One region of the Desmospora activa DSM 45169 genome, then DNA from elsewhere that is predicted to be linked to it. Evidence: a T-box and tRNA genes for the amino acid it is inferred to sense, from the RefSeq annotation. Region 1 holds a T-box; the other holds one or more tRNA genes.
What was found. The T-box of region 1 lies ahead of serS (serine--tRNA ligase). A T-box ahead of a tRNA ligase gene usually reads a tRNA of that ligase, here a tRNA-Ser.
Positions count from the first base shown of each region.

Region 2: it encodes a tRNA-Ser, which carries the amino acid that the T-box ahead of serS (serine--tRNA ligase) is inferred to sense. The anticodon was not compared.

Region 1 is NZ_PZZP01000002.1:540,377-545,289, forward strand. It holds gene C8J48_RS15860 (D-alanyl-D-alanine carboxypeptidase family protein) at 1-749, shown strand, start outside; gene pdxS (pyridoxal 5'-phosphate synthase lyase subunit PdxS) at 1,020-1,922, shown strand; gene pdxT (pyridoxal 5'-phosphate synthase glutaminase subunit PdxT) at 1,946-2,530, shown strand; T-box leader at 2,537-2,760, shown strand; gene serS (serine--tRNA ligase) at 2,802-4,082, shown strand; tRNA gene C8J48_RS15880 (tRNA-Ser) at 4,146-4,235, shown strand; gene C8J48_RS15885 (SDR family NAD(P)-dependent oxidoreductase) at 4,479-4,913, opposite strand, start outside.
Region 2 is NZ_PZZP01000001.1:1,225,036-1,229,948, reverse strand. It holds gene C8J48_RS06045 (Glu/Leu/Phe/Val family dehydrogenase) at 1-322, opposite strand, end outside; gene C8J48_RS06040 (PIG-L deacetylase family protein) at 559-1,242, shown strand; gene C8J48_RS06035 (genetic competence negative regulator) at 1,286-1,879, opposite strand; tRNA gene C8J48_RS06030 (tRNA-Ser) at 2,115-2,207, opposite strand; tRNA gene C8J48_RS06025 (tRNA-Ser) at 2,235-2,326, opposite strand; gene C8J48_RS06020 (hypothetical protein) at 2,401-2,805, opposite strand; gene C8J48_RS06015 (CPBP family intramembrane glutamic endopeptidase) at 2,854-3,459, opposite strand; gene C8J48_RS06010 (ferredoxin) at 3,569-3,778, shown strand; gene C8J48_RS06005 (rhodanese-like domain-containing protein) at 3,829-4,179, opposite strand; gene C8J48_RS06000 (inorganic diphosphatase) at 4,354-4,845, shown strand.

The sequences.
Region 1 (4,913 bases):
TTCGCAACAGTACGGGCTTGCCGATGTGGCTTTATGTCAACCCTCCCAAAGTGGGGGGCGATCATGTGATGTCGGCGACGGATGTAGCAGTATTGACGCGTCGATTGTTACATGATTATCCTGAAGTGCAGGAAATTATCTCCCAACCTCGTTACTTTTTCCGTAAAGGCGAGGCGCGAGAGATGAAGCTGATCAACACCAATCGGATGCTTCCCGGACTCTCCCATTATTATGAAGGTGTGGATGGGGTAAAGACAGGTTTTACTTCAAGAGCGGGCTACTGCTTTGCTGGAAGCGCTCAGCAGGATGGAGTGCGGTTGATCACAGTGGTGATGGGCAGTTCTTCGAAGAGTCAACGCTTTAAGGAAACGGCCAAACTGTTGGACTACGGGTTTGAGCAGATCCAATTACGTAACTGGATCAAAGAGGGGGATTCGATCCCCGGTATGAACAAAGTCCAGGTAGAGGACGGCGTAGAGACGGAAGTCGCTTTACAGGCTGAAGTCACTTTACGCTATCCGGTAAGGAAAGGCGAAGAGGATCGTTATTCTTGGGCGGTAGATCTCGACGATGAACTGACAGCCCCGCTTAAAACCGGCGATGTAGTGGGAAAAGCGACGTTTTTGTATGATGGGAAAGAAGTGGAGGGGGTCAAACCCATATCGATTGTGGTTGCGCAGGATGTGGAAGCGGCAGGATGGCTTCGTCTTTTTTGCCGCCGTATGATTGGATACTTTTCAGTGGGATAAGGGTAGTGAACTTGTTGCTGCCGTACGGCTTTGATGCTGCTGACAAACTACTTATGGGAAAGAAATCGCGACCTGGGCCTACTCAATCTGTGCTGCCGTATTTACGGCGGTTTTTCTTTTTCTACACGACCGGTTTCGGCAAGAATAGATAGCAAAACAATCGGTCCGATTAAAAAAATGGATGCTGTCGTTGTCAATTATCCCCCCTTTGGTTACAATAGTTCTAATGAAGATAGAGATTCCGGGAAAACTGGGAGGGAATTGGGCCTTATGTCTGTACACATCAATGGAAATCAAACAGGAACAGACCGCGTCAAACGTGGAATGGCTGAAATGCAAAAAGGCGGCGTCATCATGGATGTCGTCAACGCCGAACAGGCAAAAATTGCGGAAGAAGCGGGAGCCGTAGCGGTAATGGCCTTGGAACGCGTGCCGGCCGATATTCGTGCGGCCGGTGGTGTCGCCCGTATGGCGGATCCTACGGTCGTTGAAGAAGTGATGAACGCCGTCAGCATTCCGGTGATGGCCAAAGCGCGGATCGGTCATTTTGTGGAAGCGCGTTTGCTGGAAGCGATGGGGGTTGATTACATCGATGAAAGCGAAGTGCTGACACCGGCGGATGACCTTTTTCATATCGATAAAGCTAGTTTTACCGTGCCTTTTGTCTGTGGGGCTCGTGACTTAGGAGAAGCCTTGCGCCGCATCGGCGAAGGGGCATCCATGATTCGAACCAAGGGTGAGCCGGGTACGGGTAATATCGTGGAAGCCGTGAAGCATATGCGCCAGATGATGGGACAGATTCGACAGGTTCAATCCATGTCCAGGGATGAACTGATGGCAGAAGCCAAAAAATTGGGCGCTCCCTATGATCTGTTGCTTGATGTCCATGAAAACGGCGCCTTGCCAGTTGTCAATTTTGCCGCTGGCGGGGTGGCGACACCGGCGGATGCGGCATTGATGATGCAACTGGGCTCTGATGGAGTTTTTGTCGGCTCCGGTATCTTTAAGTCGGAAAACCCGCCGAAGTTTGCCAAAGCGATTGTGGAGGCGACGACCCATTATGAGGACTATGCCTTGATCGCAGAATTATCCAAAGGCCTCGGCACCGCGATGAAGGGGCTGGAGATTTCCACCTTGCAACCAGCTGATCGGATGCAGGATCGCGGTTGGTAATGGCGAATCAGGAGGATAGGCCGATGAAGATCGGGGTGCTGGCTCTACAGGGAGCAGTGCGTGAACATCTTAGCATTTTAGAATCAGTCGGTGTAGATCCTGTTCCGGTCAAGCAACCTCAAGATTTAGACTGCCTGGATGGCTTAGTGATTCCCGGTGGTGAATCCACCACCATCAGCAAATTAATGCACCGCTATGGGTTGATGGAACCGATCCGACAACGGGGATTGGCGGGGATGCCTATCTTTGGCACCTGTGCAGGCTTAATCCTACTGGCCAAAGAGTTAGAAGGAACGGATCAATCCCATCTGGGGCTGTTGGACATCACCGTTCGCCGTAACGCCTTTGGGCGGCAGCGGGAAAGCTTTGAGGCCCATTTGCAGGTGAAGGGAGTCGCTGACAATTATGAAGCGGTTTTTATCCGCGCCCCATTGATCATAAAGACGGGACCGGCTGTCAAAGTCTTATCCGCACTGGATGAGCGGATTGTGATTGTGCAGGAAGGACATCTTCTCGGTGCTGCCTTTCACCCGGAATTGACCGAGGACTCCCGCTTACATCGCCATTTTGTCGAGATGGTGAAGCAAGCGGCCAGCGTAAACGCTTAAAAACAATCAATAGCGAGGATGAGAACCAGTACCCTGAACGGATGGTGCAGAGAGGCGGTGGTTGGTGAAAACCGCTCCATCCATCAGGGGAATCCCTCTCAGAGCTGGGCGTGAAAACGGAACTTTCCGTTAAGCGCACCCGGTTGGCGGCCCGTGATCCCGCTGTGAGAGGATCGGACCCGTATAGTCCGGTCAATAAGGGTGGCAACGCGGAACCTTCCGTCCCTTGGGGTGAAGGTTCCTTTTTATTTGTTAAAAGGAGGGGTTTCACATGTTGGACATCAAATGGTTGCGTAACAATCTGGAACTTGTGCGGGAAAAGTATCAGCATCGGGGCGAAGATGTCAGCGGCTTGGATGCGATTTTGCAGTTGGATGAGCGTCGTCGTCGCGGATTGGCGGAGACGGAACAGTTAAAAAACCGACGCAACACTGTCTCCAAGGAGATTGCCGCCAAGAAGAAGGCAGGGGAGGATGCGGCGGATGTCATCGCAGAGATGCGGGAAGTGGGCGATCGCATTAAGGAGCTGGATGATGAGATTCGTCAGGTGGACGAACAGCTGCGCCACGTATTGCTCACTTTGCCTAACATTCCCCATGAAAGTGTCCCGGTCGGTGACAGTGAGGAAGATAATGTGCCGGTGCGCCATTGGGGAGAGGTGCCAACATTCTCCTTTGAACCTCAAGCCCATTGGGATTTGGCAAAAGGGTTGGATCTGCTGGACTTTGAACGAGCAAGCAAAGTAACCGGTTCCCGCTTTGTCTTTTACAAAGGGGTAGGGGCACGTTTAGAGAGAGCTTTAATCAACCTAATGCTGGACCTGCATACGGAGCGGCACGGATACACGGAGATGATTCCGCCGTTTATGGTTAACCGCAACAGCATGACCGGTACAGGTCAGCTACCCAAATTTGCCGAAGACTCCTTTGCCGTGGCTGCTACCGATTACTATCTGATCCCTACCGCAGAAGTGCCTGTCACCAACTATCATGCCGATGAGATTCTCTCCGGTGACGAGCTTCCCAAAAAATTTGCAGCCTTTAGCGCCAACTTTCGCTCAGAAGCGGGTTCCGCCGGCCGGGATACCCGTGGTCTCATTCGGACGCACCAGTTTAACAAAGTGGAACTGGTCAAATTGGTAAAGCCGGAAACTTCCTACGAAGCGTTGGAGTCCTTGGTACAGGAGGTGGAGACGGTATTGCAGTTGCTGGAACTCCCCTACCGGGTGTTAAATATGTGCACCGCCGATCTCGGCTTTACCGCCGCCAAGAAATACGATTTGGAAGTATGGCTTCCCAGCTCCAACACCTACCGTGAAATTTCTTCCTGCAGCAATTTCGAGGATTATCAAGCCCGTCGGGCCAATATTCGCTTTCGCCGCGATGCTGGTTCCAAGCCGGAATTTGTTCACACCTTAAACGGTTCCGGCCTAGCCGTGGGTCGAACCGTAGCCGCCATCCTGGAAAATTTCCAGCAAGAAGACGGCAGCATTCGCATCCCAAATGCGCTTCAACCTTATATGGGCGGGTTGGAGAAAATCACGCGCAACTGATTGGACTCCCTTGCAGAAAAGGCCCAGCCTGTGATACAATGTTGGGGCAAGTTTGCCCCTCGTGGAGAGGTGGTCGAGTGGTTGAAGGCAACGGTCTTGAAAACCGTCGAGGGTTCACGCCCTCCGTGGGTTCGAATCCCACCCTCTCCGCCAATGATAATAAGGGTAAAAGAGAGAGAAAGCCGTCCAATTTTTGGGCGGCTTTCTTTTGCATGTTAGGCATGACATGAAAATAGGTGTCTATGGTTATTGCAATGGTGGAATGTGCTACCTCATTTTTAAAAGGATTATGGCCGGTAAAGTCTGACAGGCGATCGATGATACGGCCGGGGACTTGCATAGACGGACACATGTGCTGCCGTAAAAAATCCTCTGCGTCTGAGCAGAGGATTTTCATTAAATGGAGCGGATAATGCCGCCTTCCACCCTTTGCGCCGAACCGTTGATCGCCGCCGCTTTCTCCGAGGCGAGATAGACGATCGTGCTGGCGACTTCCTCCGGCTTTGCGTAGCGCTGAATTAAAGAAGTCGGCTCATTCACCTTAAAGTAATCTTTGACAAATGTGTCTAAATCGGTATTCCCCGCTGCGGCAGCTCCCTTCATATAATTGGAAACGCCTTCAGTCCAGGTTGGTCCGGGAAGGACCGAGTTTACGGTCACATTCGTACCTTTCGTCATTTCCGCCAGTCCTCTTGATAAGCTGATCAAAGAGGTTTTAGTCATTGAATAAGGGATCATTTGTGGAAGAGGCTTGATGCCGGCTTCGCTTGCGAGATTCAAAATTCTGCCCGCGTTCCGTTTGAGCATTTTCGGTAGGAAGGCGCGGCAAAG
Region 2 (4,913 bases), on a different contig from region 1:
TCCCTGCTTTTAAACTCATCCATATTGAAAGCGCCTTCACTTCGCTCTCAGTTACATCGGGGTGAAAGCGCACCCCGCCCTTGGTTGGGCCTACGGCATCATTGTGTTGAGCACGATACCCGGTAAAAACTTGCACACTTCCATCATCCATCCGCACCGGGATTCGCACATGCATCATCCGCAGCGGTTCTTTCAATAGATCAAATACATGCTCAGGGTATCCCAACTTGCCCAATGCACGTTTAATAACCGTTTGTGTAGAGACAAGCACATCGAGATTTTCATCGGTTGACCGATTGGGCGTATCAGACTGCTGTTCCATCCCTAACCACCTCAAAAAAGTAAGATCCCATGAATCCATACAACAGTATACAACATTTGGCGGGGGAAAGAGAATACGAAACTTTGAACAGTATACCCGCTTTTCTTCATGGGGCAATCATGGTATGAATGAAAGAGGCTCCATTTCGATATGATTGTAAATGTTGACCTGTTTTTACCATTCGATAATCGAGGAGGAAACGGAAGCGCCCACCTTTAGCGCACCCCGATCAACCTATGAAAAAGCTCGCATTTGTATTTGCTCACCCTGACGATGAAACGTTTGCCTGTGGCGGTACCATCGCCCGTTATGCCGCCGATCCCCAGTGCCGGGTCACCTTGTATTGTGCCACTCGTGGAGAAGCGGGCAGCACCGGCCACCCCCCTTTGTGCCGACCGGAAGAATTGGGAAACGTGCGGGAGCGGGAGTTAATGCAAGCAGCCGCCATTTTGGGACTGGATCACGTTTATTTGCGAAACTTCGGTGACGGACAGCTGCAAACAAAACCGATGCAACCGTTGATCGCCGATGTAAAACATTATTTTGAAGAGGAACACCCCGATGCTGTCGTCACTTTTCCTCCCCACGGCATTTCCGGTCATCCGGATCATAAGGTTATTCAGCGTGTTGCCGCAGAAGCCATCCGGCTAACGGAGCGGTCGATTGGGCTTTATCATATTGTTGTCCCAGAAGTCAACCCTCAACCATCGCAGTATCGTGACACGATTACGAACACCATTGACATAACCAACCACCGACATCAACTAATAAACGCGCTACTAGCCCACCGTACCCAACACCGCTCAGTGGAGCGAGTATTTCCCGCTGCGATAAAAAGGGATGTCAACCGGATGCGAACGGCGGAATATTATCAAGCTGTCCACTCGATTGCTGGAATACCCGACGATCAACTCTTATAAATATAAAAACAACCGCGTCCCTGTGGATCGCGGTCTACCATATTTATGAGAAGTAGCGAACAATTTCGCCCACTGCTTGGGATTCCCAGATTGTTTTTCCGTATTCAGCTAAGACATGTTCAGTGATAGTGGATGGTTCCGCAAACTCTGTTAAGATGGCGATCGCTTGTTTTAACGTCTCTGTTTCCATATCCGTATCGAGGACTAAGTAATACTGCCCTTGATAGGCGAAAACTTTACCGCCGTCCCCCATAATACGCTGTAGAGTATGAGCGGTCTGAACCAGATGTTCAAAGTCGGCAAATTGGAAGATCACTTGATCACTTTCTTCCAATGTTACCTCTAGTTCGTACATATCATCTCCATCCAGATCATCCAAATCGGATGGAGAGGGTGTACGTCCCCGTGTCACCACAACGACCATCCCCTGGGCCGGAAGGGCAAACACTTCCACCGCGACTGGACCCGCGATTTCAAAACCCAGCTCTTGATAGGCCTGATCCATCATATCGTTAAAAAGTTCATGCACCTTTGGAATATCCCGCCACATATCTTCTTTTTCAATCCCTCGTTCCATTAAGTCATCCAAGGATAAAAAGAAGCGGATTTTGTCTCGGCTCAGTCGCTCGACACGCATGGTTTACCCTCCCTCGCTGGAGACCCGCAATACAGCGTATGAGAGTGAGGCTTTCATCGTTACGCGGTCAGGTCTCCTTTTTCTTTCATTTTACCCCATCATACACGATAATTTGACCGGATGCATCAATCCCCTTTCCCCATGCAAAAAAAGACTTCATAGGTTAAAGATGCGTCAATTTTTTTCATGTATGAAAAAACGCCCGACCGCCAAGCCGGAACGCCATCATCATAACTGGCGGAGAGAGCGGGATTCGAACCCGCGCGGGGCTATACCGCCCCCTAACGGTTTAGCAAACCGTCCCCTTCAACCTCTTGGGTATCTCTCCCTATCAGTGACTGGATAAACACAAAAATGGCGGAGAGGGAGGGATTCGAACCCTCGAGACGGTGGTAACCGCCTACACGATTTCCAATCGTGCTCCTTCGACCTCTCGGACACCTCTCCAGAAAAAAAAACGAACGATATGGAAGTGTTACGATCGACATTTTATAATACGTTTCCACTGCTTGTCAAGGTTCTCACCTCATCTTTTTTCCCCATCCACTTTCGACGAGGAGGCGATGACTCCTTAGCCAGCGCAACCACTCCCGCAACATAAACAAACCCAGGATAAACAATGTATGCCCCGGTAAAAAAGTGAACAGAAAAACCCCAGCTCCCACAGCGGTAAAAATCATCAACCCCGGTCCGAAGCGACGGCGGTCCACCAACGGTAACGGCACATCCAACACCCATCCCAACCAACGGCGCACACGGGAGGCGAGCAGCCAAGAGGCCCATATGAGACTGGCTGAACAGAGCGCATAATCGAGCGACACCCACCGCCACCAACCGGCAACACCCGCTTCCGGTTCTGGTGGAAAACGCGCCACAGCAACCCAGGCCAATAGCCAAATCCAACCGACGATCAACCATCCATGCATCCAACCCCCCCTCTCCTCCACAGCATATTCGGGAGTAAAGAGGAAATATCACTTCCACCCTTTTCGGATCAGCACACCAAAAATAAAATCAATGGTAAAGTGTGCCGCGATTGCCGGTGCAAGTGATCCAGACCATTCCACCATCCACCCTAACACCGAGCTGATCACAAACAGCATAATAATCAAACCCCAATACCGCCAATAGCGAAAATGGATCATCGTAAAAAGAATACTGGTTCCCACCACCCCTAACCAGTGTTGCAGAGCCCCGCGAAACAAGAGTTCTTCAGCGACAGCTACACCAAAGGCGATTACTGCGATCACAGGGATGGGTAGATTGTGAAACAAAGCTTGATTGATACCCCCATCATCCACCCAGGAAGGCAACACAAAGCGACTTAAAGCCCAGTCAACCACCACGATACACAATCCAACGCCAACTCCTAAGAGCCAAGCGGAGACATCCCCCCACCCGAACAACTGCCAATGGAGTCGCCCTTGCATCCACAGCAATCCTACCGCCACTGTCCCAATCATAACCTGAGTCAAAAACAGATTCCACAGCAGCCATTTTTGTGAAAAGCGAGGTTGGGAAGATGCTTCCATACAGTTTTGCTCATCCTCCTGTAAGGGGACATTCTCCTGATCGATCATACGGGATACCGCTCCTTACTAGGCTTGAATTTCCGTCGCTCTCGTTCTACAATGAAGAGTGATTATAGACTGGATACTGCATTTCTTAAATGATGGGAAGGAGATTGTTATGCGCACTTGGGTAGATAAAGATACATGCATCGCATGCGGTGCTTGCGGTGCCGCCGCCCCTGACGTCTATGATTACGATGAGGATGGAATCGCCTACGTAATCTTGGATGACAACGCCGGGACCGCTGAAATACCGGAAGAATTACATGAAGAGGTACGGGACGCTCAGGAAGGTTGCCCCACGGATTCAATCAAAGTAGAAGAGTAAAATAGATACAAAAGCTGCTCCTCAGTGGGCAGCTTTTTTGAACACCTTCGTTATCGCGATCCATCCGCTCCTGGTGGTAGATCTTTCTCCTCTAGGTGAAGTGCTACCTCCGCCAGTCCCCCGTTTACATGAACAAGGTCCCACTGTTTCAGCTCGGCTAACCATTGAACGGCATAAACACTACGAACCCCATGGGCACAAAAGACAAACAATTCTCGTCCCACTTCCAGCTCGGGCCACCGTTGCGAAAGAGAATTTAGCGGAATTAGCACCGATCCAGGCACATGGTAAACTTTCCATTCCCGCGGTTCCCGTACGTCCAGCAAAAGAGCGTGTTGCAGCTCCTTTTTTTTTATTTTATCTGCAAACATTGCCGCTGTGATCTCCCGTATTTGAGACACAAACCGACACTCCTGTTCTTTCGTTTTAAGCTGTCCGTTTTCTTTGACCTTCTCCATTGTAACACGGACAGGGAGAGTACGTTGATTCTATTGAAAAAAGGGTCTACAATAGGGTGGATAGCGCACTCTTGGTAGGGTGTCGGTACATAATGAAACCTTGAGGAGGTTACCAAAATGGCAACAAATGAATTGATCGTCGACGCTTTTATTGAAATTCCCACCGGAAGCCAAAACAAATATGAATTTGACAAAGAGAGCGGCGTCTTTCGTCTCGACCGTGTACTCTACTCTCCCATGCATTATCCGACTGAATACGGTTACTTGGAAAACACCTTGGCCGAAGACGGTGATCCGTTGGATATCCTCGTCCTAACCACCTTCCCCACCTTCCCGGGATGCGTTATTGCAACGCGCGTCATCGGTGTACTGCTGATGTCCGACGATAAAGGCAAAGATGAAAAACTGCTCGGTGTACCAGTCGATGATCCCCGCTGGAACGATGTCAAATCCCTGGAAGATGTGCCCGCCCACACCCTAAAAGAAATTGAACATTTCTTCCAAGTATATAAAGACCTTGAGAATAAAGAGACCAAAATCGAAGGCTGGAAAGGCGCCGATGTCGCCGACGATCTGTATCAAGCTTCCCTTTCCCGCTACAAAGGCTAAAATAGGAGCGTACCGCTAGGTGCGCTCTTTTTTGATACAGGTGATTGACGAATTAACGAACTTTAATT